DNA from 4 places in the Pseudoalteromonas sp. ND6B genome. Region 2 is predicted to be linked to each of the others. Evidence: predicted binding sites of a transcription regulator. Region 2 holds the regulator's gene; each other region holds the start of a gene.

The links. Region 2 encodes MetJ, which represses methionine synthesis genes. Its sites were predicted from a motif close to TAGACGTCTAGACGTCTA; they were not measured.
Region 1: a site for MetJ is predicted at 4,264-4,281, ahead of ND6B_RS03675 (homoserine O-succinyltransferase). Genes of this name have one in related genera too.
Region 3: a site for MetJ is predicted at 6,295-6,312, ahead of metK (methionine adenosyltransferase). Genes of this name have one in related genera too.
Region 4: a site for MetJ is predicted at 6,033-6,050, ahead of ND6B_RS14655 (methylenetetrahydrofolate reductase). Genes of this name have one in related genera too.

What each region holds. Positions count from the first base shown of each region.
Region 1 is NZ_JQFL01000067.1:113,177-120,908, forward strand. Features, by position in the region: gene cyoE (heme o synthase) at 1-169, shown strand, start outside; gene ND6B_RS03695 (hypothetical protein) at 265-936, opposite strand; gene ND6B_RS03690 (histone deacetylase family protein) at 993-1,901, opposite strand; gene ND6B_RS03685 (PilZ domain-containing protein) at 1,959-2,321, opposite strand; gene ettA (energy-dependent translational throttle protein EttA) at 2,459-4,132, opposite strand; gene ND6B_RS03675 (homoserine O-succinyltransferase) at 4,358-5,305, shown strand; gene ND6B_RS03670 (homocysteine S-methyltransferase family protein) at 5,295-6,365, shown strand; gene metH (methionine synthase) at 6,376-7,732, shown strand, end outside.
Region 2 is NZ_JQFL01000080.1:122,645-130,376, reverse strand. Features, by position in the region: gene ND6B_RS01360 (malic enzyme-like NAD(P)-binding protein) at 83-1,324, shown strand; gene metJ (met regulon transcriptional regulator MetJ) at 1,392-1,712, opposite strand; gene metB (cystathionine gamma-synthase) at 1,911-3,158, shown strand; gene metL (bifunctional aspartate kinase/homoserine dehydrogenase II) at 3,208-5,553, shown strand; gene ND6B_RS01380 (penicillin-binding protein 1A) at 5,602-7,732, opposite strand, start outside.
Region 3 is NZ_JQFL01000014.1:83,296-91,027, reverse strand. Features, by position in the region: gene radA (DNA repair protein RadA) at 1-616, shown strand, start outside; gene ND6B_RS14770 (hypothetical protein) at 702-1,634, shown strand; gene serA (phosphoglycerate dehydrogenase) at 1,796-3,025, opposite strand; gene rpiA (ribose-5-phosphate isomerase RpiA) at 3,035-3,688, opposite strand; gene ND6B_RS14785 (5-formyltetrahydrofolate cyclo-ligase) at 3,742-4,338, opposite strand; gene ND6B_RS14790 (hypothetical protein) at 4,357-4,902, opposite strand; gene metK (methionine adenosyltransferase) at 5,042-6,193, opposite strand; gene tkt (transketolase) at 6,459-7,732, shown strand, end outside.
Region 4 is NZ_JQFL01000014.1:112,692-120,423, forward strand. Features, by position in the region: gene xseA (exodeoxyribonuclease VII large subunit) at 1-350, shown strand, start outside; gene ND6B_RS14680 (hypothetical protein) at 366-1,010, opposite strand; gene cysE (serine O-acetyltransferase) at 1,028-1,846, opposite strand; gene ND6B_RS14670 (hypothetical protein) at 2,163-2,570, shown strand; gene ND6B_RS14665 (helix-turn-helix transcriptional regulator) at 2,572-2,886, shown strand; gene ND6B_RS14660 (M16 family metallopeptidase) at 2,962-5,844, opposite strand; gene ND6B_RS14655 (methylenetetrahydrofolate reductase) at 6,094-7,050, shown strand; gene ND6B_RS0119005 (hypothetical protein) at 7,260-7,517, opposite strand; gene ND6B_RS14650 (SIR2 family protein) at 7,636-7,732, opposite strand, start outside.

The sequences.
Region 1 (7,732 bases), on a different contig from region 2:
CAGTTTTTGGTGGTTACTCATGGCACTTAGAGGGTATCGCTACAACATAGACACCACCCGTTGGGCACGCCAAGTGTTTGCGTTTTCTATTATTAATATTACCGCTTTGAGTATTGCCATGGCTGTAGATTATCAAACAATTGCGCCACAGTTAGTGGCGCTAAACTGATCTTAAACGATCAATGAACCGAGTTAATTCCCAAAGTTAACCAAAGGCTCTGAGCATTGCGAGGAGCCTTTTTTCATTCCTAAAACAAAGCTTAGCTATTTACTTAAGCTCTCCGCATCATAAAACATCGGTTTCAATGTGCCACAATTTATAAATTTATAATTGAGCTCACCAGCAGAAGGCACTTCGGTTGAGGTACGAAACTTTTGTAAACAGGCGCCATTTAAATCAACAAACATAATATGATGAAAGCTGGGCGGTTGGGTTATTTGATGAATATAAATACGGTTATTGTTTTTTAGCGTAACCATATCGTACTGCTGCCATTTTGAGGTTGGATTTAAATCGGTTAGCTCACGCGTAAACATTTGCTCGCTGAGCTCTATCAGTTTATCACTGTAAACTAAGCTACCCCCTTGCTTGTAATCACCAAGGTATACATCGCCGGTAATCGCGACTTCTTCGCCTCGCATTAAGCGTTGAATATTAAATGGCTTTGGTTTTACTGTGATTAACTCAGCATCACGTACTAGATCTAAAAACGGAATATCCGATACATCCACTTTGTACATAACGTGCATATTATAAGGAAGCTCATAGCTTGGAATATTAATGGCGTACACACTTGAACCATGGTTAACCAGTACCATGGCATGCTCTGCTTCATATTTGGGATCTAATGGCGGAAGCTCAGGTGGGTCTTCAGCCAGAGCGCTTATCGGTAAAACTAAACAGATAAACAATAATATAAAAGTGAATAACCGCATAATAACCTCAATTAATTTATAAGCTTAAAGTGTAGCTTAGTTTATGTATTTTTTATTTAAAAACTGGCCGCTTGTTCTATAACAATGCCATGGCGCTTTGCTAGGCGCTGATGATCTCTGTCATAGCCTCCACCAATCACAGTGGCAACAGGAGTATTATTTGCAAGGCAGCGTTTAAGCACTAAGTGATCGCGCTTTTCTATCCCTTGCCAACTAATATCCAGTTTGCCTAAGCCATCCTCTTGCCAAATATCAACGCCAGCATCGTATAAAACAAGATCCGGGTTAAGCTCGTTTAATAAAAATTGCAGCGTATCGTCAACAATACCTAAATATTCAGCGTCTTGCATATTATTAGCTAAACCAATATCTAAATCGCTAGGGGACTTTCTAAATGGGAAGTTTTTTTCACAGTGTATTGAACAGGTAAACGCATATGGTTGATGAGCCAGCATAGCTGCGGTGCCATCGCCTTGGTGAACATCTAAATCAAAAATCAGTACGTTGGTAACTTCCCGGTTTTGAATTAACGTTTGTGCGGTAAAAGCTAAATCGTTAACCATACAAAAACCCGATCCAAAATCACTGTGGGCATGATGAGTGCCGCCTGCTAAGTGGCACGCAAGTCCATTTTCAAGTGCTAAACGCGCGGTTTGCAGTGTTCCCAACGGAGCGGTAAATGTGCGGTTCATTAGTGCTTGTGACCAAGGCAAGCCAATACGGCGCATGGCTTTTTCATCTAGGCGGTTATGCCATAAATCGTGAATGTAGTTTTCACAATGTACTATTTCTAGCTCTTCTACACTACCATGTGGTGGTTCTGTGATATTACTGCCAGCAAGTCCAAGGGTTTTAACATGCTGGTGTAGCTGAGCAAACTTACTCATTACAAAGCGATGCTTGGGATCAAAACTAAACGAGTAGTTAGGATGATAAACTAAAGGTAGATTGGGGTTTAAACTCATATCTGCGTCGTTTAATTATTTTTGATTATGGTAATAAACTTCACGCAGTGCGTCTATTTATGTTTGGTGAATAAGCGTTTCAAGCTCGCGGTGTAATAATGTTTCATCAGCAAGGTTTAGCTCAACTAAACGCTTTAAATGCGTGATACTGTCTATATCAATACTATGGCATTTAAGACCAATATGGTTTTCTTCTATGTGACGAATAACCACCGGCATTTTTATTTCAATATCGCTTTGTGGCAAAGTAAAACGTAGTACTGCTTCGTCATTTTTGTTCCCAGTAAATGCATCGCTTTTAGTAATAAGCGCACCATGTAAAGAGATATCTAATAGAGTGCATTCATACTGGCTGCTAGCCATAACTAATTGCGCTGCAGTAGAGAACATAATACGAGAAAATTGCCGACGGTTTTGCATAATAATCTTATAAAGCTGTTATTTATAATAAGCATAGCTGGTAATGCCCAACACGCCAATTTGCTTAAAGATAAAAATAGCTCGCATAAAAAAGCCCCGCATTAAATGCAGGGCTTTTAACTTATTCACTGTGGCTGTTAGCCAATTTTTTTATACTTTATGCGCTTAGGCTGTGCAGCTTCTGCGCCAAGAGTCTTTTTAAGCCACTCTTCGTATTCAGTGTAGTTACCATCAAAGAAGTTAATTTGGCCTTCGTCGCGGTAATCTAAAATGTGTGTAGCAATACGGTCAAGGAACCAACGGTCATGCGAGATACACATTACACAACCTGGGAATTCTAAAATAGCATTCTCAAGAGCACGTAATGTTTCAACGTCCAAGTCATTAGTTGGCTCATCCAGAAGCACCACGTTGCCGCCTGCTTTTAACAGCTTAGCTAGGTGTAAGCGGTTGCGCTCACCGCCAGATAAGTCTTTAACAAACTTTTGCTGATCGTTACCTTTAAAGTTAAAACGGCTAACGTAAGCACGGCTTGGGAACTCAAAGTTACCAATTTTTAGTACATCTTGGCCGTCAGAGATTTCTTGGAATACCGTTTTGCTTTCGTCCATGTTGCCACGGAACTGATCAACAGTTGCCAGTTCTACTGTTTCACCAATGCTAATATTGCCGCTATCTGGCTGCTCTTCACCGCTTAACATTTTGAATAGCGTTGATTTACCTGCACCATTGGCACCAATAATACCCACAATAGCGCCCTTAGGCATGCTAAAGCTTAAATCATCAATTAAAACACGGTCGCCAAAGCTTTTACGTAAGTTGTTTACTTCTAATACTTGGTCACCTAAACGTGGCCCAGGTGGAATAAACAATTCGTTGGTTTCGTTACGTTTTTGGTAATCAGACTGTTGTAGCTCGCTAAACTGCGCCATACGTGCTTTTGACTTAGCTTGACGACCTTTAGGGTTTGAACGCACCCACTCAAGTTCTTGTGCAATCGACTTTTGACGTGCTTTTTCAGATTTTTGCTCTTGTTGTAAGCGGGCATCTTTTTGCTCAAGCCAAGAAGAATAGTTACCTTCCCACGGAATACCTTCACCACGGTCAAGCTCTAAAATCCAACCTGCTACATTATCAAGGAAGTAACGGTCATGCGTTACTGCCACAACAGTGCCTTCGTAGTCATGTAAGAAGCGCTCTAGCCAGGCAACCGACTCAGCATCTAAGTGGTTAGTTGGTTCATCGAGAATCAGCATATCTGGCTTTTCAAGTAACAAACGACAAATAGCAACACGACGGCGCTCACCACCCGATAGGTGCTCAATTTTAGCATCCCACTCAGGTAAACGAAGTGCATCGGCAGCACGCTCTAATACGTTATCGATATTATGACCATCGTGCGCTTGAATAACCGCTTCTAATTCACCTTGCTCTTTAGCCAGTGCGTCAAAGTCAGCGCCTTCCATTGCGTATTCGTTATACACTTCGTCAAGGCGGTTAAGGGCATGTTTTACTTCACCTACAGCTTCTTCAACAATTTCACGAACTGTTTTACTTTCGTCCAAAACAGGCTCTTGCGGTAAGTAACCAATTTTAGTGCCTGGTTGAGGGCGAGCTTCACCTTCAAACTCTTCATCAACACCCGCCATAATGCGAAGTAGTGATGATTTACCAGAACCATTTAAACCTAACACACCAATTTTTGCGCCTGGGAAAAAATGCAACGAAATATCTTTTAAGATAGTGCGTTTTGGTGGCACAACCTTAGATACTCGACTCATCGAGAATATAAACTTATCAGGTAAAACCATGGAAGGAGCCTTCAAATAATAATAAAAATTTCAATGCTGTATTGTAGTGGCTCACAGGTGAAACAGTCAACGAATGGCACTGTTTTAAAGTACATATTCAATTTATACAAACCGCGTGAATAAATTTCATTTAGACATCTATACATCTAGAGGTTGATATTTTTGGCATTCTGTTCATAATGAGAGCGTATTAACTCTCGGTTTTTATGAGCAGGAGCTTTAAGAATGCCAATTACAGTAGAAGACGAATTGCCAGCTATTGCACGTTTACGTCATGAAAACGTGTTTGTAATGCCAAAAACGCGTGCAAAAACCCAAGAAATACGCCCTATGCGTTTGGCTATTCTTAATCTGATGCCTAATAAAGTAGAAACCGAAGTACAGTTTATTCGCTTGTTGGCTAACTCTCCGCTGCAAGTAAATGTTGAGCTATTGCGCCTAGATACGCACCGCAGTAGTAGCAACTCAGAGCAACACTTAGATACTTTTTATCGTTACTTCTCAGAAGTAAAAAACAACAACTACGATGCACTGTTAATTACCGGTGCACCGCTCGCGCATTTAGAGTATGAAGAAGTAGCGTATTGGGAAGAGCTCAAAGTAATTATTGATTGGGCCGAGCAACATGTAACTTCTACCTTGTTTTCGTGCTGGGCTGCCCACGCGGCTTTATACCACCGTTATAATTTAAAGCGCGATTTAAAAGACAATAAACTCTGCGGGGTGTTTACCCACCAATGCTACTTTGCCCATGGTGCACTTACCCGCGGCTTTGACGATACCTTTTTAGTACCCCACTCACGCTATGGCCACATAGATATTAATAAAATAAACGCCTGTGAAGAGCTGGTGGTATTAGCGGGCTCTGAACGAGTAGGGGCGTATTTACTTAAAAATAAATCGGGCAGCCAAGTGTTTATTACCGGCCACCCCGAATACGATGCCGACAGTTTAAAAGCCGAATATGAGCGCGATTTACAAAAAAGCCCCGATGCGCCAAAGCCTGAAAACTATTTTCCTGATGACGATGCCAGCAAACAACCGTCTAAAACATGGCAAAGCCACGCGTTTTTACTGTTTTCAAACTGGTTAAATTATTACGTTTACCAAACCACACCCTATGATATTAACTTAGTTAGCCAAGACGTAAGGACTAACAACTATGCCGAATAATCCTCAAAACAATAAGCATGAACAGCTGAGCGCTGCGCTCAAACAGCGCATTTTAATTTTAGATGGTGCAATGGGAACCATGATCCAAGCGCATAAGCTTGAAGAGCAAGACTACCGTGGTGAACGTTTTAAAGATTGGCATGTGCTCATTAAAGGTAATAACGATTTATTAAGCCTAACCAAGCCTGAAATTATTACTGATATACACCGCAGCTTTTTAGCCGCCGGTGCCGATATTATCGAAACCAACACCTTTAACTCGACCACCATTTCGATGGAAGATTACGACATGGCGAGTATAAGCCGTGAAGTTAATTTAGAGTCAGCTAAGTTAGCCCGTGCTGTATGTGATGAATTTAGCGCTAAAACCCCAGAAAAACCGCGCTATGTAGCGGGTGTGTTAGGGCCAACATCTAAAACCTGTTCGTTATCGCCGGATGTAAACGACCCTGGCTATCGTAATATCACCTTTGATAAGTTAGTGACTGCGTATGTGGAGTCTACTCTTGCATTAATGGAAGGCGGCGCTGATTTAATACTTATAGAAACCATATTTGACACCCTAAATGCAAAAGCCGCCTCATTCGCAGTAGAAGAGGCGTTTGAACAAGCAGGGCGTACATTACCAGTGATGATATCAGGCACTATCACCGACGCCTCAGGCCGCACGCTTTCAGGGCAAACCACCGAAGCATTTTATAACTCTATTCGCCATATTAAGCCGCTTTCAATTGGCTTAAATTGCGCTCTTGGGCCAGATTTACTGCGCCAATACGTTGAAGAGCTATCGCGCGTGTGCGAAACCTTTGTCTCTGTTCACCCTAATGCGGGCTTACCCAATGAGTTTGGTGAATATGACCTAGAAGCAGACGACATGGCAAAAGAGATCATAGATTGGGGTAAATCGGGCTTTATTAATATTGTTGGCGGTTGCTGCGGCACTACGCCTGCGCACATTCGTGCCTTTGCCAAAGGGCTTGAAGGCGCAGCACCACGAAAATTACCAGAGCTTGAAGTGCGTATGCGTCTGTCAGGCCTAGAAGCCTGTAACTTAAATTAAGGAGCCGCCAATGACCCAACAAATTGCAGTATTTACCAATGTCGGCGAGCGTACTAACGTAACTGGCTCGGCCATGTTTAAACGTTTGATCATGGAAGAAGACTACGAGACCGCCCTTAATGTGGCCCGCGAACAAGTAGAAAATGGCGCACAGGTTATTGATATCAACATGGACGAAGCCATGCTGGACTCAAAAGCGGCCATGGTGAAGTTTTTAAACTTAATTGCCTCAGAGCCTGATATTTCTAAAGTACCTATAATGGTCGACTCCTCAAAGTGGGAAGTTATAGAAGCAGGCTTAAAGTGTATTCAAGGCAAGGCCATTGTTAACTCCATTTCACTTAAAGAGGGTGAAGAGCCGTTTATTCGCCAAGCTAAAATTATAAAACGCTTTGGCGCCGCCGCTGTTGTGATGGCGTTTGATACCGAAGGTCAAGCCGATACCGCCGATCGTAAGTTTGAAATTTGTGAGCGCAGCTACCGTATTTTGGTCGACGAAATTGGCTTCCCGCCAGAAGACATTATATTCGACCCCAACATATTTGCCGTTGCCACCGGTATAGAAGAGCACGACAACTACGCCGTAGAATTTATTGAAGGCACCCGCCGTATTAAGCAAAATTTACCGCACTGTAAAGTCTCGGGTGGGGTGTCAAACGTATCGTTCTCGTTTAGAGGTAATAACCCAGTACGTGAAGCGATTCACTCGGTATTTTTATACCATGCGATAAAAGCGGGTATGGATATGGGCATAGTAAACGCAGGGCAGCTTGCGGTTTACGACGACATCCCCGAGGAACTTCGTAAAGCAGTTACTGATGTAATACTTAACACCGACCCAGGTGCCGGTGAGCGTTTAGTAGAGCTTGCGCCTAAATATTCGGGCATGGCACAAGCTGAACGCGTAGAAGATTTAGAGTGGCGAACATGGCCTGTTGAAAAACGCCTAGAACACGCTCTAGTTAAAGGCATTACCACTTTTATAGATGAAGACACAGAAGAGTGCCGTGCTGGCGCAGATAAACCTATTCACGTCATTGAAGGGCCACTCATGGACGGCATGAACGTGGTTGGGGATTTATTTGGCGCGGGTAAAATGTTTTTACCCCAAGTGGTTAAGTCGGCCCGTGTAATGAAACGCGCGGTCGCCTACCTTGACCCATTCATTGAAGCCGAAAAAGAAGAGGGCGCGACCAACGGTAAAATTGTTATGGCCACCGTAAAAGGCGACGTGCACGACATAGGTAAAAACATTGTAGGCGTAGTACTACAATGTAATAACTACGAAGTAATCGACTTAGGCGTAATGGTACCTGCCGAAAAAATACTGCAAACAGCAATTGACGAAAAAGCCGATATTATAGGCC
Region 2 (7,732 bases):
GCTTGGAATTTAAAAATAATAAAGGTATCGTAGATTAAAACTACCTCTCACTTTAACTTAAATTGCAGGATATAATCGCGTTATGTCAGATTTTCGTGAACAAGCACTACATTACCATGCCCATCCCGTTCCAGGTAAAATCAGTATTGAGCTGACCAAGCCCGCTGAGACGGTTAAAGACCTCGCGCTCGCATACAGCCCCGGTGTCGCAGAACCTGTTCGTGAAATTGCCGCTGATCCAGCAAATGCCTACAAATATACTGGTAAAGGAAATATGGTTGCGGTTATTACTAACGGCACCGCAATTTTAGGCTTAGGTAATTTAGGTCCACTGGCTTCAAAACCCGTTATGGAAGGTAAAGCGCTACTATTTAAGCGTTTTGCAGGGTTAGACTCTATAGATATTGAAGTTAAGCACCGTACTACCGAAGACTTTATTAACACGGTGGCTAATATTGCCGACACCTTTGGTGGAATTAATTTAGAAGATATTAAAGCGCCCGAGTGTTTTGAAATAGAAAAAGCGCTTATAGAGCGTTGTAGCATTCCTGTTTTTCATGATGATCAGCATGGTACGGCTATTGTAACGGCTGCGGGTATGCTAAACGCGCTGGAAGTACAGGGCAAAGCAATTGAAGATGCAATTATTGTATGTTTAGGTGCCGGCGCTGCAGCTGTTGCCTGTATGGAGCTTTTAATTAAATGTGGCGCGTTGCGTGAACATATTTATATGTTAGATCGCAAAGGAGTTATTCATACGCGTCGTGATGACTTGAATGAATATAAGCAATTATTTGCAAACAATACCGATAAACGTACTTTACAAGATGTAATTGAAGATGCCGATGTGTTTGTGGGTGTATCGGGCCCTAATTTATTAGCCCCTGAAGATTTAAAATTAATGGCTGATAGACCCGTGGTATTTGCTTGTTCAAACCCCGATCCTGAAATCGATCCGCAATTAGCACACGCTGCACGTAACGATTTAATTATGGCTACAGGTCGCTCTGATTATCCGAATCAAGTTAATAACGTATTGTGTTTTCCGTTTATTTTCCGTGGTGCGTTAGATGTACGTGCCAGTGAAATAAACGACGAGATGAAAATTGCTGCTGTAGAAGCAATTCGCAGTATTGCTAAAGAGCCCGTGCCGACTGAAGTGCTTACTGCCGCAGGCATCGACAAATTAGAGTTTGGTGCTAAATATATTATACCAAAACCAATGGATCCACGTTTGTTACCACGTATAGCTAAAGCGGTTGCGCAGGCGGCGGTTGATTCAGGTGTGGCACAAATTGATATGCCAGAAAACTACATGGCGTAATTGTTAAGTGTAAATTAGCGCAAAAAAACCTCAGCATTTGCTGAGGTTTTTTTGTATAAAGACCCTTCTAGTCTTCATTTAAAATAGGCACTTCTAGTCCCATTTCTTGCATTATTTTCTTCACTTCTTCAGGTACTTTTTCTGCGTTATCTTTACGCAAATCATCATCATTAGGCAGCGGTTGCCCGGTAAACGCATGCAAAAACGCTTCGCATAAAAGCTCGCTATTTGTTGCATGACGTAAGTTGTTTATTTGACGACGAGTACGTTCATCAGTTAATACTTTTAATACATTTAGCGGGATCGAAACGGTGATCTTCTTTACTTGTTCGGATTTTTTCCCGTGTTCTGCGTATGGGTGAATATATTCACCATTCCATTTAGCCATAAGATGTATCGTTGCCTCAGATTATAAATTGCTCACACAGCATCAAAGCGTGTAAATATGCGTGAAATTCTATCGGTTTAAAAAAGATAGTCAAATACTAGTTATTTAGCTATCTAGACATTTAAATGTTTTGACATCTTAAATTGCATGCGCTACCTTTTAGACGTCTAAACATCCAAATTAGTAAAGGTAGCGAAAATGAGTGAAAAAAATAAGGCAACAATTGCTGTTCGTAGTGGAATAGAAGCCGACAAACAGCATGGTGCGGTTGTTCCACCGCTTTATTTATCAACAACTTACTCATTTGCTGACTTTGATACAAAGCGCCAATATGATTATGGCCGCAGTGGTAACCCCAATCGTGACATTTTGGCTGAGGCGCTCACGGAGCTTGAAGGTGGCGCTAAAGGCATTATTACCGCAACAGGCATGGCAGCCGTTCACCTAACAACACAATTACTTAATAGTGACGATACGTTAGTGATCCCTCATGACTGTTATGGGGGCAGCTATCGCTTATTTACTTCGCTAGAAAAGCGCGGCTTATTAAAACTAGAAGTGGTCGATTTTACCAAAAGCGACAGTTTGACACGCATCCTTGCTATTAAACCTAAGCTGATTTGGATTGAAACACCTAGCAATCCTATTTTACGCTTAACAGATATTAAAGCGGTAACTGATACAGCTAAACAGTGTGGTGCACTGGTTGCCGCCGACAACACATTTTTATCGCCAGCATTACAAAACCCGATTAAGTTTGGCGCTGATATTGTGGTGCACTCAACCACAAAATATATCAATGGCCATTCAGACGTTGTTGGTGGCGCGGTTATCGCAGCGACTGCTGAGTTAGGTGAAGAGTTAGCGTGGTGGGCAAATAACATTGGCATCACCGGCGCGCCATTTGATAGCTATTTAACGCTCAGAGGCTTACGTACTTTAAACGTGCGTTTAAGGCAACACCAAGAAAGTGCACTCGCCATTGCACAGTATTTAGAACGCTCCCAGTTTGTTGCCCAAGTTTACTACCCAGGTCTTGAATCACACCCTCAACATGCGCTAGCTAAGGCGCAGCAGCTTGGCTTTGGTGCTATGGTTAGCTTTGATATAAAAGGCGATATAAACGATGCTGCAGCGTTTTTAACGCGCTTAAATGAATTTAGCTTAGCGGAATCATTAGGTGGAGTAGAAAGTTTGATTTGTCACCCTGCGACTATGACCCACGCCGGCATGGACGCAACCGCGCGTGCAGAAGCCGGAGTAGGCGACACGCTTATTCGTATCTCGGTGGGTATTGAAGATGTAAATGATTTACTCGCTGACTTAGACAGGGTATTTAATTTGGTGCGCCCAGGACAAGCCGATCCCGGCCTATCGGCAAAAAGTGGTGCTAGTGAATCATTTGGTTCAGCAAAGTTAAACGCGGCGCATCCGGCGTTATGGTAGTGCATACCAATCTTCAAAATACAAAACATAAATGCGAGTCGGTATTAATATGGTAAATCAGGTTCATAAATTTGGTGGTTCGAGTTTAAGCTCAGCGGATCGCTTTAAAAGTGTCGCAAATATTATTTTAACTCATGCTCAAGCTGGGGATTGTGTGGTGGTATCGGCTGCCGGTAAAACCACCGATACCTTAGTTAAACTGTGGCAAAGCTATCAACAGCAAGACACTCAAGCTATTGCTGATATTGTATTGCTATTGAGTAACCATCAAATAGCTCTGATTGAGCAATTATTAATAGCTAACGCTAAGCACCATGCGCTTGATTTACTTGAAACTGAGCTCAGTATTATTACCAAGCAGGCTAAGCAAGGAACATTAGCTGAAGCTGCGTTATTAGCACATGGTGAATTGTGGTCTGCAAGGTTACTAAGCGCTTACTTAGAACAGCTTAACGTTAGCGCTTGTGCCCATGACGCTAGGCAGTTATTTACTTTAGATGCCGGACAGCTGCAGCATGCTAATAATCAGCAGCAGTGCTTAAAAGCCATACAGACGAGTAAAATTAATGTAGTTACTGGGTTTATTGCGGCTGATTTACATGGTGAAACAGTGACCTTAGGGCGAAATGGCAGTGATTACAGTGCCACTTTATTAGCGCGGTATTGCAATGCTAAAAAAGTCTCTATTTGGACTGACACTCAAGGTGTTTTTAGTACTGATCCGCGTAAGGTTGCTAATGCGGTTAAGTATGCGCGAGTGTGCCGTGATCAAGCGAATTTATTAGCGAGGTTAGGTAATCCAGTATTACACGCTAAAACATTATCGCCATTAAAAGATACCGATATAGAATTAGTTGTTCGCAGTAGTTACGATCCTCAAGGCAGTCATACCGAAATAGTTAAACTAGGAATGAGTAAACAAAAACGCTTTTTAACCACAGTAAATAATGTGGATTTACTCATTGTTGATGATCTGAGTGAAGGCGAAGTAGCACATGTTAGCCAACTTATTCAGCATAGTTTGCATCACTTTGAACACGAAGGCGAAATCTACTTACTAGTCCCTGCGTCAGCGACACATCAGGTGGCTAATTATTTTGCTGGCCGCGCCAATATTAGTGAGTCAAACTTAAATGGGGTGGCGATTATTGCACCTGATCAAGAGGTAGCGCCGCTTGGTAAGCAAAGTGAAGCCTTATTACAAACACAATCTATCCAGCCTCGGTTTACCCATTACGGTGAGGGATATACGTTACTATTAACCGATCAAGTACTTGAAAGTGATGTGCTGAGCCTGTTACATGACAAGCTCATTAATAAAGCACAAGAAATAGCTTTAATTATTGCAGGACTTGGTAATGTAGGTGCTGAGTTTATGCGCCAATTACCTGCTCAACTAGCACGCTTATCAACTGATTTTAACGTCAAGTTAGTAGCGCTTTTACGCTCAGAGCAGATGCTGGTGAATGCTAATGGATTAGACTGTGAAAGCTGGCAACTTCAATGGGAAAACCATGCAAGCTCCTATAAACAAGCCGATTTATTGTCATACATAGATACTCTTGAGTATGAACATAAAATAGTGATCGACATTACCGCCAGTGAACATTTTAGTCAGCTTTATAGTAAGTTAGTTGAATTAAACTGCCATCTAATTAGTGCTAATAAATACGCGGGAACCGCATCGCTTTCGTGGTATCAAACACTACGTGAAAGCCTTGCTCAACGTGGCTTACATTGGCGTTATAATGCAAGTGTAGGGGCCGGACTACCGATTAATTTTGCCTTGGCTGATTTACAAAATAGTGGCGATAAAATAACGCGAATAGAAGGCGTATTTTCAGGCACGCTGTCATGGTTATGCAGTATGTATGATGGCAGTAAAGCGTTTTCAGATTTAGTTCTAGAAGCACAAGCTTTGGGATTCACAGAGCCTGATCCTCGAGAAGACTTATCTGGACGAGATATGCAACGTAAGTTGCTTATTTTAGCGCGTGAATTAGGTATTGAATTGGAACTTGATGACATTTCTTTATCCGCTTTGATGCCCGATGAGTTAAGTGCAGGCAGCTGGAATGACTTTATTGATAATAAGGCTCGTTTAGATGCATTTATTGAGCAGCATGCGCAAGCGGCTCAGCAACAAAATGCTGCACTGTGCTACACCGGGTTATTAGAGTTTGAAAACAACACGCTAAACGCTAAGGTAGGGATTACCTATGTACCAAAAAGCGAAGCGGTTGCGAATTTGACCCCCGGCGATAATATTTTTGTGATTAATACCCAGTGGTATAACCAAAACGCATTAGTGATACAAGGCCCCGGTGCGGGTAAAGAAGTGACTGCTGCTGGCGTTCACTCTGACTTATACTGGTTGGTACAAAATATTAGTTAGACCATCAAAAAGGCCGCTAATTTGCGGCCTTTTCACTGTTCACTATATTTAAAATAGCTCTTCTTCAGTTTTAGTGTTTTCTTCAAATATATCATTTGGTTGTGATAACACATACTTGGTAGGAGCGGTGCCTTTTTCAAAGTATTCAAAACGGCTGGTGTAATCGTTTTTATGACTTAATAATCCGGTTTCTAAATCAATACGAATAGAAACTAAGCCTTCAGGTGGTTCGATGGGCGCAGCAGGTTTACCATCCAGTGCGGCGCGCATAAAATCAACCCATGCAGGCTGAGCTGTTTTTGCGCCTGACTCAGCACCTGATATTTGACCACTTCCTAAGTTGTTATTGTAGGTTGAGCGTCCCAGTGTATTACCTGGGTTATCAAAGCCAACCCAAACTGATGTCATCACATCGCGGTTAAAGCCACTAAACCAAGTATCTACAGAATCATTAGTCGTGCCTGTTTTACCAGAAAGATCGCGACGTTTTAGCGCTTGTGCACGCCAGCCTGTTCCACTCCAACCGGTTTTATGTGACCAGCTACCGCCACCCCAAATAGCACTATTCATTGCGCTGGCAATTAAAAATGCATTTTGTTTAGAGATGATCTGCGGCGCACAATTTGGTGCTACTTGCTCACCTAGCATTAGCGAGCTAGGAGTTGTCGTTTCATCATCACAAATAATGGTGGGATTGGTTTTAAATAACGTATTACCCATTGCATCTTGGATTTGTGAAATAAAGTACGGCTCAATTAGGTGACCGCCATTAGCAAAAGCACTCATCCCACGAGCTAATTCAAGCGGCGTAATGGATGCACTGCCTAATGCCAGTGACTCACTACGATTTATATCTTTATCGTCAAAACCAAATTTTAATAAATGATCGGCTGTTCTTTGCAGTCCAACGCCCCTTAATAAGCGTACGGAAATTACATTCTTAGATTGGGCTAAAGCACGACGAATGCGAATTGGGCCATTATAAATAGCTGGGCTGTTTTTTGGTCGCCATGCAACGCCTTGGCTCTTATCCCATTGATTTATAGGAGCATCATTTAAAATTGACGCTAGTGTGTAGCCTTTTTCAAGCGCAGCTGAATATATAAACGGCTTAATATTTGAGCCTACTTGGCGTTTAGCTTGTACAGCTCGGTTATATTGGCTTTGTTCAAAACTATATCCACCAACAATGGCTTTTATGCGCCCGTCTTGTGGGTCTAAAGAAACAATGGCGCTCGCCGCTTCAGGTATTTGACTTAAAATATAGCTATTATCGTCATTTTTGCGCAGCCATATTTGCATGCCTGGGGTTAATATATCGCTTGCTGTTTCAGGCGCAAAGCTTTGGCGATAGCGTGTAATAAACTTACGTGCCCATTTTAGGTTATCCCAAGTAAGGGTTGTGCGCTCGCCGCTTTTAAGTATAACTTCAGCGCTTTTATCGCTCACGCTTAACACCGCAGCCGTTTTTAAAGGGCCAAATTCATTAACGGCTTTTAAAGTGTTTAATAATTTCGACTGCGTTAATGGCGGCTCTGTTTGCGGATCCCACAATATGGCTTCAGGGCCTCTAAAACCATGGCGCATATCGTAGGCATGTAGGTTATTAACTAGAGCTGTTTGTGCTGCTTTTTGAACATCTGATTCAACAGAGGTGTACACTTTAAACCCTGAGTTATAGGCTTTATCTATACCGTAGCGTGACACCATTTCTGCTCGTACCATTTCTGAAATGTACGGCGCATATAAGTCAATTTCAGCTCCATGAAAATACGCGGTAATTGGTTGGTTAGTGGCTTCGTTATACTGCGCTCTTGAAATATACTTCTCTTCAAGCATTCTTCCTAACACCACATTTCTTCTTGCTTTAGCACGTTCTGGATTACGAATAGGATTAAGTGCCGAAGGAGCTTTGGGTAAACCAGCAATCATTGCCATTTGCGCAAGAGTTAACTCTTTTAGTTCTTTACCATAATAAACTTGAGCCGCAGCACCAATACCAAAGGCACGATTTCCTAATTCTATTTTATTCAGGTAAAGCTCAAATATTTCATCTTTTGAGAGGAGATTTTCGATATGAATGGCAATAAATATTTCTTTTACTTTACGAATGTAGGCTTTTTCTCGTGTTAAAAAGAAGTTACGAGCTAATTGCATGGTAATAGTACTGGCACCTTGC
Region 3 (7,732 bases), on a different contig from region 2:
TAATAAAAATCGCTTTGGTGATATAGATACTGTGGGCATTTTTAAAATGTGTGAACGCGGTATGCTCAGTGTGGATAACCCCAGTGAAATTTTCTTATCCGGTTCAACCACTGAATCACCGGGATCGACGATCACCTGTATTCGTAAGGGAAATCGTAATTTACTACTCGAAATTCAGTGTTTAACCACCGAAACAGAGGCTGAGTTTCCACAGCGAGTGTGTGTTGGTTTAAATATGAACCGGATTAAAATGCTTACCGGTATTTTACGTAAGCACACTAAAACCAAAATATTCCACGATACATTTTTTAATATTGTCGGTGGCCTAAAAATTGATGAGTCAGAAACCTGCATTGACTTAGCGCTGGTTACTGCACTTTTGAGTAGTTTAAACGAATTTGTTGTACCTCGAACCACCTGTATTATGGGGGAGTTAAGTTTAAATGGTGATGTACGCCCAATCGACAGTGGTGTGCCCCGTGTTAAAGAAGCGGCGCAACATGGGTTTACTGAAATATTTATCCCATTTCGTAACTACCATAAATCAATGGAAGGGCTGGGTGCCAAAATAACGCCGGTTAAAACCGTGCACGAGCTACTTAGTTTAATTAATTAGCAAACAAAAAGTGCTTAACGACTTATGTTCTCAATGTTAGTCTTGCTTAAAGCCACTTATATAAAGAGTTTAATAAGGAAATAACATGAAAAAATTAGTGATTGCAGCCGCGATTATTGCTGCAGGTGTGGGTGGCGTAAGCTATGCAAACTATGTAGCAACCCAAGAGGTACGCGCTGAGGTTGATAAGCAGTTGGCTTTGGTTAGCGAACAAACAGGTGCCAGCTTTAACTATGCAGAACTATCGGCGAGTGTTATTTCAAATAGTGTTGCCATTAGTAATATAGAAGTGACCAGCCCTGAGGGTGAAAATATTGCCACGGTTGAGCATGTGGAAGTGACAGGTTACGAAACCGATAAAATATCGCCTCATACTGCTTTTACACTGAAGAACTTCCAATTTGATAAAAGCTTTGTCGCTACACTGCCTGCAGATACTAATGCACAACTTGCCTCGGCCAGCTATGATTTACACTCATCATTAGATTACGATGAGCAATCAGGTAACAGCGATATAGTTGTTAAACTACACGCCAACGATATTGCCAGCATTGATATGAATATGGGGCTGGCTAATTCTAAAGCGCTTATGGATGCTTCGCTTGAAATAAGCAAAGCTCAGCAAACAGCAGGTGATACACCGCTTACTTATGAGCAAGAGTTGCAACAGCAAACACTTATTATGCAAGCAATGAGCAAGTTAGAGCCACGCACTATGAGTGTAATGCTCGATAACCAAGGTGAGTTAAGTACTTTGCTAGAAAGTGAATTAGCCAAACAAGGTATGACACTAGAGCAGATGCAAATGATGCTAGCTCAACAGTTACAGCAAGCGCCGGTAACCGAAGAAATAGCGCAAGCATTAACTGACTTTGCTAAAGGTCTAAATTCGCTTAGTGTCTCAGCTAAACTGCCTGAAGGTAAAACCATGATGGAAGTAAATCAGCAGCTAATGATGTTAGCAGGGCAACCCGAAGAGCTGGTTAAATTTATAAATTTAGAAGTAAAAGGCAAATAATAGAATAAGTTGCCAGCTTCCAGTTTAATGTAAAAAGCCGTACTTGATTATTCAAGTACGGCTTTTATTATTTTAGCTGATAGCTGATAGCTGATAGCTGATAGCTGATAGCTGATAGCTGATAGCTGATAGCTGATAGCTGATAGCTGATAGCTGATTACTTAGTGAAGAATACGCGCTCTAATTGTACCTTCAACTGCACTGAGCTCTTTAAGTGCGACTTCTGAGTGATCTGTGTCTACATCAATAACCACGTAACCAATTGCTTCATCGGTTTGTAAGTACTGTGCGGCAATGTTAATACCGTGCTGAGCAAACGCTTGGTTAATTTGCGTTAGCACGCCAGGGCGGTTGTGATGCACGTGTAACAGGCGGCTGCGATTAGCAAGCTCTGGCAATGATACTTCAGGGAAGTTAACTGCGGTAATAGTTGAGCCGTTATCTGAGTACTTAGCGAGTTTACCCGCTACTTCAATACCAATGTTCTCTTGTGCTTCTTGAGTAGAACCACCTATATGCGGCGTTAAAATAACGTTGTCGAATTCACGCAGTGGCGATATAAATTCTTCATCGTTAGATTTAGGTTCAACTGGGAATACGTCAATTGCTGCGCCGCTGAGTTTTTTCTCTGTTAGCGCTTCTGCTAGGGCGTCAATATCAACGACAGTACCACGTGAAGCGTTAATTAAAATAGAGCCTTGCTTCATTACCGCCAATTCAGCCGTGCCAATCAGGTTTTTAGTTTGCGGTGTTTCAGGTACGTGCAAGCTAATAATATCAGCGCGTTGCAATAGCTGCGTTAAGTTATGTACTTGTGTCGCATTACCTAAAGACAGTTTGTCTTCAATGTCGTAATACTCCACGTTCATACCAATATTTTCAGCCATAATGCCCAACTGAGTACCAATGTGACCGTAGCCAATAATACCTAAGGTTTTACCGCGCGCTTCAAACGAGCCATTGGCTGTTTTTAACCAGCCACCACGGTGCGCAGCGGCATTTCGCTGTGGAATACCACGTAATAAAAGCAGTATTTCACCTAGTACAAGCTCAGCTACAGAGCGAGTATTTGAAAACGGGGCATTAAATACTGCAATACCGCGCTCACGTGCTGCGTTTAAATCTACTTGGTTGGTACCAATACAAAAACAACCGATAGCAACCAGTTTTTCAGCTGCATTTAATACCGATTCATTAATATGAGTACGAGAACGCAGCCCCACAAAGTGCACATCTTTAATGCGCTCAATAAGCTCGTCCTCAGGTAGCGATGTTTTAACGTAGTCGATATTGCTATAACCGTTACGTTTTAGCGTTTCAACAGCGCTTTGATGAACACCTTCAAGCAAGAGAATTTTAATTTTGTCTTTTGCTAACGATACCTTACTCATAACCATATCCTATTTAATTTGTGGCCCATTTTTTGTGCCGATAATCACTTTATCAGCACCGCGCTCTGCAAATAGGCCGTTGGTGACTACGCCAACAATTTGATTTATTTGTGTTTCAAGCTGTTTAGCATGGGTAATTTTTAAATTATGTACATCTAAAATAACGTTGCCGTTATCGGTTACAACACCTTGGCGATACACAGGATCACCGCCAAGTTTTAATAATTCGCGGGCAACATAGCTGCGCGCCATCGGAATAACTTCAACTGGCAGCGGGAAATCCCCTAAGGTATCGACTAGTTTGGTGTCATCAACAATACACACAAACTGTTTAGCCACTGCCGCTACTATTTTTTCACGGGTGAGCGCTGCACCACCGCCTTTAATCATTTCGTTTAGAGCGTTAATTTCATCTGCGCCATCAACGTATACATCCAGAGCATCAACATCATTTAGCTCAAATACTTCTATACCAAGTTCTTTTAAACGTGCTGTAGACGCTTCTGAACTAGATACTGCACCAACAATGGTGTCTTTTACTGTGCCTAAAGCATCAATAAAATGATTAACGGTTGAGCCTGTACCAACACCCACTATGGTGTTTTCTTTTACAAACTCCAGTGCAGCCCATGCAGCTGCTTTTTTTAATTCATCTTGTGTCATTGCTATGTGCTCATTTATGTCAAAAATAGACTGTTAGTTTACAAGATTAATTGTTACCAACAGTAGGTTTTATTGGGTGTAATAATAGTTTTAAGAGGCACATCCCACGATTCAATAGGGAGCTTATCCACTTGTTGGCATTCGTGTGCTAGGCCAATAAGTTGTGGTTGCTGCCAGTTTTCTTCGTGTAAACGTGCCAAGGTTCTATCGTAAAACCCACCCCCCATTCCAAGGCGATTACCAAATTTATCAAATGCAACAAGTGGCATAAGTAGATAATCAAGCGCTGGCAATGGGCATATTTGAGAGCAGTTCAGCTTAGGCTCCAAGATACCATAGCGGTTTGCTCTCATGGGTGAGTTTTTTTCATATCGTTGAAATAGTAAATTAGCCCCGTTGAAAGGGTGAATTATAGGTAAGTAAACATGCTGTTTTTTGAGCCATAATTCTTTAATTAACAATGATGTATCTAGCTCTCCATCATTGCTTAAATAAATGGCGATATGTTTTTTTTTAGCTATTTTTTGGCTTTTTATATATTGAATAAAATTCACTTTAAGAGAGTGGGCCGCTATTTCTTGCTGGTTTTTTGATAGATTATTCCGTGCTTTACGAATATCGAGTCTTATTTGTGCGCGATTATTGCTCATTAAATAACTAAACCATAATTAAAAAGAGAATAAGTTCGGGAACATTAAATACACAGCAAGCACAATAAGTAATATTACAACTGTGGCAATCAGTGAATATAAAACAAGGTTACTGCGTTTTTTGGGTGTTGTAGAGAGTGGCTCATCTAGCATTAAATCGTCATCTTGCCATGGTTCGTCATTTTCATCAGGCAGTGATAACTCAACCTCGGGGAGACGTTGCTCAAGATCCTCAAGTTTCTCTTCAAGACGAATTAAGCTACTAGTAATGTAATCTAAGGCATCAAATAAGCGCTGATCTCGCTGGCTGTCGTGCGCTTTTTGAGAAGTAGCTTGTGTAGGGGCTGTTTGCTGAAGTTTGCTTTTGATCCCCAGCGTTGAAAGTAACTTAGCTTGCTTAAGGGCTTTCTCTTTGTTGCTAGGAGCAAACAGCGGCTTGCCATTAAAAAATGCCGCCACCTTTTCAGGTGAGGTTTTTAGTTTTTCTGTCAGTGCATTGGTCACTGCTTGGCTGTCTGCGCCTTCTGCAAGTCCTACAAATATAACACGAAAATTGTCGGCCATTTTTTATCCCTAACACGCTTTATTGTATAAGCAGAGTATATACCTAAAATGTTAAACAGTTCGAGACTGTTTTATGACTAACTTAATACACATAGCAAAACGGCCCTAAAAAGGGCCGTTTTAATATTAGCTAGGTGGCTTACAGGCCAGCTGCTGCGCGAAGTGCGTCTGCTTTATCTGTGCGTTCCCATGGGAATTCATCACGGCCAAAGTGGCCGTAAGCCGCTGTTGGAAGATAAATAGGGCGCTCAAGATCAAGCATTTGAATCAGGCCGTAAGGGCGTAAGTCAAAGTGTTCACGAATAAGTTCGATTAAACGCGCTTCTTCTAATTTACCTGTGCCAAATGTTTCAACACTGATAGATGTTGGCTCTGCAACACCAATAGCATAAGACACCTGAAGTTCACACTTGTCAGCAAGGCCAGCAGCAACAATGTTTTTAGCAACATAACGTGCAGCATAAGCCGCTGAGCGGTCAACTTTTGATGGATCTTTACCAGAGAAAGCACCACCACCGTGACGAGCCATGCCACCGTAAGTATCTACAATGATTTTACGACCAGTTAAACCACAGTCACCCATTGGTCCACCAATTACAAAACGACCAGTTGGGTTAATAAAGAATTTAGTGGCACTAGTAATCAGCTCAGCAGGAAGTACTGGCTTAATAATCGTTTCCATTACCGCTTCTACTAAATCACTTTGCGATACATCTTCGCTGTGCTGAGTAGAAAGTACAACGGCATCAATGCCTACTGGCTTGCCATTTTCGTATGCAAACGTAACCTGTGATTTTGCATCTGGACGCAACCAGTTAAGCTCGCCGCTTTTACGTACTTGTGCTTGGCGTTGTACTAAACGGTGAGAATAAGTAATTGGAGCAGGCATTAATACTTCAGTTTCGTTACATGCGTAACCAAACATTAGACCTTGGTCGCCAGCGCCTTGCTCTTCTGGGCTTGTACGGTCAACACCTTGGTTAATGTCAGGAGACTGTTTACCAATCGTGTTTAAAATTGCACACGAATCGGCATCAAAGCCCATGTCTGAATGTGTGTAACCAATTTCACGTACTGTTTTACGTGTAATTTCTTCGATATCAACCCATGCGCTAGTCGTGATTTCACCACCAACCATAACCATACCGGTTTTAACGTAAGTTTCACACGCTACACGGGCATGAGAGTCTTGCTCTAGGATAGCATCAAGTACCGCATCAGAAATTTGATCGGCGATTTTATCCGGATGACCTTCAGAAACAGATTCAGAAGTAAATAAATGTTTTGCCATTGTAATTATGCTCACAAATATTGCGCTTCACAAACGTCGGTATTAGCGCTAAAAAATTAAGGCGCGTATTTTATCTAAAACAAATGAACTTGCATAGTTTTTTTACGCCTAGACGTCTAAATAAAATATCTAATAGTAAATGGTTCTTAAAAAATATTCATAATGCCCTATTTTTATGGGTTTTTAATTGCACACAGCCCCTACAATAAGTAAGAATGGGGATAAATAAATACCCGCGCAAATACATATAAAGGTAGGAGAATTCATGCCATCTCGCAAAGAACTTGCAAATGCTATTCGCGTCTTGTCAATGGACGCAGTACAAAAGGCCAAATCTGGTCACCCTGGAGCCCCTATGGGCATGGCTGATATCGCAGAAGTATTATGGCGCGATTATCTAAAACATAACCCAACAAATCCAGAGTGGGCTGACCGAGATCGATTTATACTCTCAAATGGTCACGGTTCAATGCTAATTTATTCTCTACTGCATTTAAGTGGTTATGACTTGCCACTGGACGAAATTAAAAACTTCCGCCAAATGCATTCCAAAACACCAGGCCATCCAGAATATGGATACGCGCCAGGAATTGAGACCACTACGGGCCCATTAGGTCAAGGGATCACAAATGCGGTAGGTATGGCGATTGCTGAAAAAGCATTAGCAGCGCAGTTTAACCGTGAAGGCCATGACATTGTTGATCACCACACGTATGCGTTTATGGGTGATGGTTGTTTAATGGAAGGTATTTCTCATGAAGCATGCTCACTAGCCGGTACATTAGGCCTAGGCAAATTAGTGGCATTTTGGGATGACAACGGCATTTCAATCGACGGTGAAGTTGAAGGTTGGTTTAGTGATGATACCCCAGCACGTTTTAAAGCATACGGCTGGCATGTAATTAGTGACGTTGATGGCCATGATAGCGATGCAGTAAGTGCAGCAATTGCAGAAGCTAAAAGCGTGACTGATAAGCCAACACTAATTTGTTGTAAAACTATTATTGGTTACGGCTCACCTAATAAATCAGGTAGCCACGATTGTCACGGTGCACCACTAGGTGATGACGAAATTAAAGCGTCTCGCGAGTTTTTAGGTTGGACGGGCAATGCATTTGAAATCCCTGAAGATATTTATGCACAGTGGGATAACAAAGAAAAAGGCCAACAGCTTGAAGCAAGCTGGGACGAAAAATTTGCCGCATATGAAAAAGCATACCCAGAGCTAGCAGCAGAATACAAACGCCGTACACATTCAGAATTACCAGCTGACTGGGCTGAAAAATCACAAGCGTACATTGAAGAGCTGCAAGCAAATCCAGCAAACCCAGCATCACGTAAAGCGTCGCAAAATGCATTAAACGCGTTTGGTCCGTTACTACCTGAATTTATGGGTGGCTCTGCCGATTTAGCGGGTTCAAACTTAACAATTTGGGATGGCTCTAAAGGCTTAACTGCTGATGATGCAAGTGGTAACTACATTTACTACGGTGTACGTGAGTTTGGTATGTCGGCCATTATGAACGGTATTGCACTGCA
Region 4 (7,732 bases), on a different contig from region 2:
CAATGCGTCAGCGTTTATACAAGCAAGAACGCGTGTTAGCTAATTTAACTCCACGCCTAATGCGCCAATCACCAGATAAAAAGCTCGCACAAGCAAGCCATCTGTTAGCACAACTACATGCAAGGTTACACCAAGCGATGCAGCAGCAACTACAACACGCAAATAATACGCTTGCCTTACAAGCAAGTCGGCTTGATTCGGTCAGCCCACTTAATGTATTGGCGCGCGGTTACAGCATAACGAAAACGGCGCAAAATAAAGTGGTTAAATCAGTGGAAGATGTAAAAGTGGGTGATGTGTTGATCACTGAGTTAGTAGATGGCCAGGTTATTTCAAAGGTAGAAGCTTAGCCATATTGCTAAGCGCTAGCCTTGCGTACTAACAGTAAACTCAATACGGGCATCGTTAGATTGAGATGCACTGAGTTTAAATTGCTGCCACCAAGGTTCAAGATGAAGCTTATCGTTTAGCTCGCGCCATAATTTAGCTCCATAATTAACGGCATGTTGGTTAATGGTAAGCTCAAACTTACAAATTGTTTGCTTACACTTTAGCGCTGTAAGCTCAGCGCTATCTGCAAACTCATTAATAATTAAAAAGTCAGTTAACGCGACTTCAAGCTCGTAACTCCATTCGAGATTATCAGCCTCTTGCTCAAACTGTATTGCGAGCTCATCATCAAGCTCTACACCTCCTAATTGATTTAACTTTAGCTGTTGTTGAGACTGCTTAAGCTGGATTGATTTTTTTTCAAGCCGCTGATTAAGCTCAACCACATGTTGTGCTAGCTGAGTTTGTTGATCAGCCTCTTGGGCTTTATTAACCTGCACTAAACCTTGCAAAGTAGTTGGCTGATTATTGACTTGAGTGTTAGCCGAAGAGATTACAGCTTGTTTGGGCGCTGAGGTAACACGAGTGGAATCTTTAAAAAACAAAAAGTAACCACTTGCTAACGCCACGCCTGAAGAAAAACAGAGCAGCATAGCCACAAGGTTACTTTTATATATCATTTCTAGGTACTCAAAAATTAAAGCATTGCACTGGTGTGCGATTCGTTTTCTGGCTCGGGGTATTCTAAAAAGTTTTGGTTCATACTTTCTGCCGGGCACTCACAATCAGGACGACCAATAATTTTTGCAGGTACGCCAACAGCAGTTGTGTGAGGTGGTACAGGGCTTAGTACCACAGAGCCTGCACCAATACGTGCGCCCTCGCCCACTTCAATATTACCCAACACTTTAGCACCCGCACCAATAAGTACGCCCGCTCTAATTTTAGGATGGCGATCGCCTTGCTCGTTACCCGTACCACCTAATGTAACCGATTGTAATATAGATACGTTATCTTCAATTACGGCGGTTTCACCAATAACAATACCAGTGGCATGGTCAAACATGATGCCTTGGCCTACTTTACAGGCAGGGTGAATATCAACCCCAAACACCTCTGAGGTACGACTTTGAATAAAGCGAGCCAGCTCTTTACGGTTTTGTTGCCATAAGCAGTTAGCTAAGCGGTGTGCTTGAATCGCGTGAAACCCTTTTAAATTTAAAATCACAGTAAGGTAGGTTTCGGCCGCAGGGTCACGATCTTTTACTGCTTTAATATCATGAGCAACATGTGTCAGCATGCGGTCACACTTTACAAAAGCTTGGTCAAACAACTCACGGATTGTAAAAGCAGAAACCACAGCATCAGCTAGTTTATTAGCAACAATAAAACTCAATGCCGACCCTAAGCACTCATGATTTAAAATACACGAATACACATGGCTCGCTAAAAGGGGTTCACGAGTTACTACTTCATTTGCTTCACTACGAAGCTGTTGCCAAATTTCATGACGCATAATAATGCCTTAAGTTAGTACAAAGAGCCTACCGCTAATTCTAACGGATTTAGCCGCCTAGGTGTTAATCCCTTCGTTATTTGTTCTAGTTATTATATATAACTAGGGTTTAGATTACTTTTTCAAAGCCATACTATATGACAGCTAGGCAGGTTTAAGCATTTATGAAAAAATAAAATAAGTTAATAAAAATCAGTAAATAACAACATATGACAGCACGTGTGTCATGTGCCAAAATAGCCACTGGCGTACTGCTGACGGCGTAAAAAATAATAATAAACGCTAAATTAGCATCATCAACTCAACAAGGATAACGATGATGAAAAACGACATATTAAATACAAAAAAATTAGGCTATAAATTTTACTTTCAAGATGGCGATAACCAAATAGCCTGTTTTGGAAGCTACTTCACAGGTAAAGAAGAAGTCTATATTAACGATGACTTAGTTAGCAGTAGACGCAGTGTTAATATAAAAAGCTCACACAAATTTGATTTTGAAAACTCGCAGTACCAAGTGAAGTTTGACATGCTCAATATACTGACAGGACGACTTGAATGCACTCTTTACAAAGATCAAGAAGTGCTTGCTAAGCAAGTTCAAAGTAGTCTTCCTAGCGATCCTAAAAAAGCGGTTTTTTTTATTCTAGGTTGTGCATTAGGTGGTGCAGTATTTGGCTATACCACAGCAACAGTCGTAGAGCTAATTGTAGGGAAACTTTAACATGCAATTAAACCCTGCAACGGTAAAGTCACTTAGACACACATTCGATTGGACACAACAACAGCTTGCCGATGCCTGTGATGTAAGCTTGCGAACCATTCAACGAGTAGAAAAAGAAGGTGCAGCTTCAAAAGAAACCACCATGGCCTTATGTGCGGTATTTGAAGTACGCCAAGGTGAGCTTATTAAGCTTGATGAAAACAACCAAAATGATGCCAATAACAGCCCATCTAAAAGTTTTATTGCTGGTTTAGTTATTAGCTCTGTTATTAGTTTTGCCCTTGGTGCAGCCTCAGTACTATTAGTTAGTAACTAGTATTTACAATCTACAAAATAAAATGCCCCAATGTCTTAATACATTAGGGCATTTTTTAATACTTAAAAACTTAAATTATTGAAATACTTTATCCACTTTCACTACTTCAATATTTTTTGCAGGAATTGCTAATTTATAATCAGCAATTACCTTATCTTCAGCCACTAACTCGGCAGGCTTATCGGTGTTATACACCATAGGCGAGGTTTGCATAGTTGCTAAACGCTTTTGCATATCTTCACCATCACCGGTAACAAACACATAGTGAATATTCTCAGTTTGTAGGTTGTCTTTAATCACGCGATTTACATCGTCAACGCTTAATGTTTTCAGTTTGCTTGTGACGTAGTTTACAAAGCTGTCGGTGTTATAAAACTCGCTATCTAGCGCATAACCTAACTGACGATTTTGACTAGCAACCATTTGCGGCACAAAGTTAATTAAAAAGTTACGCGTGGCTTCAAAATCTGCCTCGGTCATACCATTTTTAATTAGCTTATCTAGCTCAAATAATGCGGTACGAGTAGCAAAATGCGCATCGTTGTTTGAGCGCAGTGGACGCAGCCACACTTGGAATATTTGCTCAGAGCGCCCTAAGTTTGCATCCGGTTTAGTTTGAAACATACCTCTAGGGAAGTATTCAATGTAGGCGTAATCACCGTAATTCATACCACGGGTTTGACGAATACGTTCGTACAAGTAACTGTTAGAACTACGATGCTCACCAAAGTACGAGCGCACTAACCACAATGCAGTCCAGTCGTCGCTGCTACGAATGGTATCAATAGGAAAGCCAAACGATACAGCCGTTGATTGCGCTGACTTTTCAACAATTGTTGCATGATGACCTTCAAGCACTGGCGCATCAGGGATTGTTAAGCGGCTTTGTTCGCCTTTTGGAAGTGTCGCCAAGTCAGCTAACATTTGTGCTTTAAGTTTTTCAGGCACAGCACCAATTAAACCCACAGTTAGTTTAGCTTGTGTAAGTTCGGCATTATAAAACGCTTTAACATCATCAAGAGTGAGCGCTTCTAAATCTGATAAATCACCGTAGTTATAGCTTTCATAAGGGTGACCTTTATAAAGTACGCTGTAGAGCACTTCTTTACCCAACTCTTCATCATTAGAGGCTTTTAAACCCGACTTAATGCCATCGATCATTTCTTTTTTCAGACGCTTAAAGTCATCTTCTCTAAAGCCTGGGCTTAACAGCTGCTCACTCACTAAGGCATACCACTGAGCAGCATTATCTTTATGAATACGCCCTTGGAACGACAGCATTTCTTTATCTATTTGATAACCAAAACTACCCGCCAGCGGGTACATTGCCTTTTTAATATCTTTGTAACTCATTGAGGTTGAGCCACCTTGCGCCAGCATTGCGGCAGTGAGTGCTGCCACGCCTTTTTTACCCTGCGGATCGGCAGCGGCACCGGTATTAAATAATAAGTTAATATCGATTAACGGCGAGCTATTGGTTTTATCAAGCACCTTAAAGATAGGCTTACTCGGTACTTGCTGATATTTTGCTACCAACGCATTTAAGTCGCTTTCTTGTTCAAAACCAGGGGCTTTATCAAGTGCCGACATAGTAATTGTGGTGCGCGCATTATCAACAAAATACTTATTTGCAACGGCTCTAATATCTTCGCTAGTGATATTGTCTGCCGATTTATACAGCTGATTAATCACCTCCGGATCGCGCTCAAAATGCATATAGCTGGCAAGTGTAGAGGCAATTGCTTGCGATGAATCTAAACCATTTATAAAACTGTATTTAAGGTTAGACTTTAAATCGCTGAGTTTTTGGCTATCAACCAACTCGGTACGCGCTTTGGCATAGGTACGATTAATGGCATCACGCACTGTGGCTAAATCATCGGCATTTTCAACTTTTACAAATACATGCAGTAACCCTGGATCTTTAGTTTCAGGGTTATAGGTAAACATTTGACTCGCGATTTGTTTTTCTACTACCAGCTCTTGGTAAATATCTGAATTGCTCGAAAAATAAAGCTGCGACAGTAAATCTAATGCGGCTCTGTCTTTTTTCTGTGGCTCCCATGCGGCCCCTTTATACGACACAAGCAGCCAGTGACCAGGTAATCCTTCGTTTTGCTCATGCACATATTTTGGCGCTTGTTGAGTTGGCTCTTTTGGAATATCAGCAACATAGTCGCCTTTTTGCCAATTACCCCAGTGTTTTTTAACCATCGCCATGGTCTCTTTTGGCTCAACATCACCAACAATCACAAGCGATACATATTCAGGCTTATAAAACTTATCAAAAAACTCTTTACCGTAGGCCATTTGATCTGGCATGGCTTCAATGTCTTCAAAAAAGCCCATTGTAGTGTGTTTATAGGTATGTTTTTCGAACGCTTCTTGGCGTACCGCACTTAATAATTTACGAATTGGACTGGCGTTATTTTTTAAGTACTCGCCTTTAACCGTTAGCGCTTCGGTTCTAAATTGCTCTTCGGTGTAGCTTAGGTTTTGAAAAATATCAGCTTCAATCTCAAGTACTTTATCAAGATGTTGCTTTGAAAAATTTAAGTGGTAGTTAGTGTAATCGTTAGTTGTGTAAGCGCGGTTATCAACTCCAGAATTTTTTAAAATATCTGAATACACATCTTGCGGAAACTTTTCAGAGCCTTTAAACATCATGTGTTCAAAAAAGTGAGCAAAACCAGTTTTACCCGCTTCCACTTCATTACGCGAGCCAACAGATACAGGTATTTGTAGCGATACTACATCTGGGTAATCGGTTTTAACTACCATCACACGTAGGCCGTTATCTAGCTCTTCTATTAGGTAATCTTGTGAAAAAACACGCTCATCTGCTTTATTAACTTGTTCTTGTTGAGCTGCTGTTTGCGTGTTTTGACTTTGCTGCGTAGCACAACCTGTTAAGGCCAGCGATACCGCTAGGCTAGTTGCCAATAATTTAAATTTCATTGTTATCCCTTTTTAAATTGAGCAATTTTTAAAACATTTACCAAACTAAGTATGCCGTAAAGTAATTAAATATAAGAGCCCTAAGCCTATTAATTATGTAAACAACTGTGTCAGTTATTGCTGGTAACTTGGTTTAATCATGAAAATAATTCACGTTAGTTGAGAAACTTTCAATAAATAAATCTATCTAGACGTCTAAATGGCTGCTATATTAAATCCATCATCACAAATTAAGCTGGAATGAGGATTATGGCTTTATCACTTCAAGAAAAAATACAGGACACCAACCAAGGTGTTTACCTAATTGGCACAACACCGCCAAAAATTGGGACTGATAAAGCGCAATTAAAAGTCATTGCCGAAAAGTTATTAGGCCGTTTACACGAAATTGAATATGACGGCGTAATTATTTATGACATTCAAGATGAAAGCAGCCGTACAGAGCAAGCGCGTCCATTTGCATTTAAGCAAACAGTTGATCCGCGCGAGTACAGTCAACTCTTACGAGGCTTATCTGATCTTGATGTAATTACTTATAAAAGTGTAGCTCAGCGCGGTGTGAGAGAGTTTAAAACGTGGTTAGATGAAACCAAAAATGACTACGATTTAAAAAACGTGGTGTTAGTGGGTAGCCCTTCATCAGCGGGTGATATAAAGCTTAGCTTACCGAATGCCTACAAAACACTGGCAGAGCAGTCAGAAGACTTCTTTTTAGGTGGTGTAACCATTGCTGAGCGCCATGCCAATAAGCGCAACGAGCACCAACGCTTAATAGAAAAAACAGCACAAGGGTGCCAGTTTTTTATCTCTCAAGCCGTTTACAATGCACAAGCAACCATAGATTTAATAACCAGTTATGCGCGCACATGCAAAGCACAAGGCCTGACACCTAATCGGATTATATTAACCTTTACACCTTGTGGTGGTGAAAAAACCTTAGAGTTTATGCAGTGGCTAGGTATCTCAGTGCCAGAGGCAACTAAATGGCGCATGCTTGATTCGGAAAATACATTAAGCGAATCGGTGCGTATTTGTCGCGAAAACCTCGACTCAATTTTAAAAAGCTGTGCCCACTTAGGTGTGCCGCTGGGTTTAAATATTGAAAGCTTAACCAATCGTAAAGAAGAAATAGACGCGTCTATTAACTTATACCGTTTATTAAAAGCGATAATGGAACTCAACCTTGCGGAGAAACTGATAGCTTAATTTCGAGGTTCGGGCAACAATAATAAGCGACATAAAATAAGCCAGTTCAAGTAGTTAGCTTCGTTTATTTTAATAAGTACTAACTTGATCTGTCAGGTTTGAACTGTAGGGCTTTATCAAATCTAACAGTCGCATTTGTGCCATTTGCAGACAGTGGTAACGCCAAGCTAAGCGGCGCAGTTTACTGCGTCCTAAGCTTGAGCGCATTGTTATATACCTTCTAATTTTGAAAGAACTACTGCCCCGAAAATCATAATGATTGCACCAAAGGTAAAAAAACGAGCTTTCAAATACTCATCTGGATTTTCTTTTTTACTTAATATCGTAATTATCGCTGTAACAATATCTTTTGGGCCAGTTTCACTTGGCTTCGCCTTCCATTCCAATATCATCATTATCGAATTTCCAGCCAAGAACATGTAGAGGCATAAAGACCCAATAATCAATAATAATTCAGTTACATTCATTAGGATCACTTAATACTGGTATATAACGCTTTGCTAAGCGGCAAAAAATTGTTGGCTAAAATAGCGAGGAACGAGCAAAAGCCAACTGTTTTTTGTCCGTTTAAGCAACTTGTTATAGCTACCAACTTGTAAACTCTAAAATGTTTTCCAGTCTAACTAACTCGAACCGATTGAATCCTGTTTTAGTTTCCCAAAACCTTTTTCTTTCATCCTCA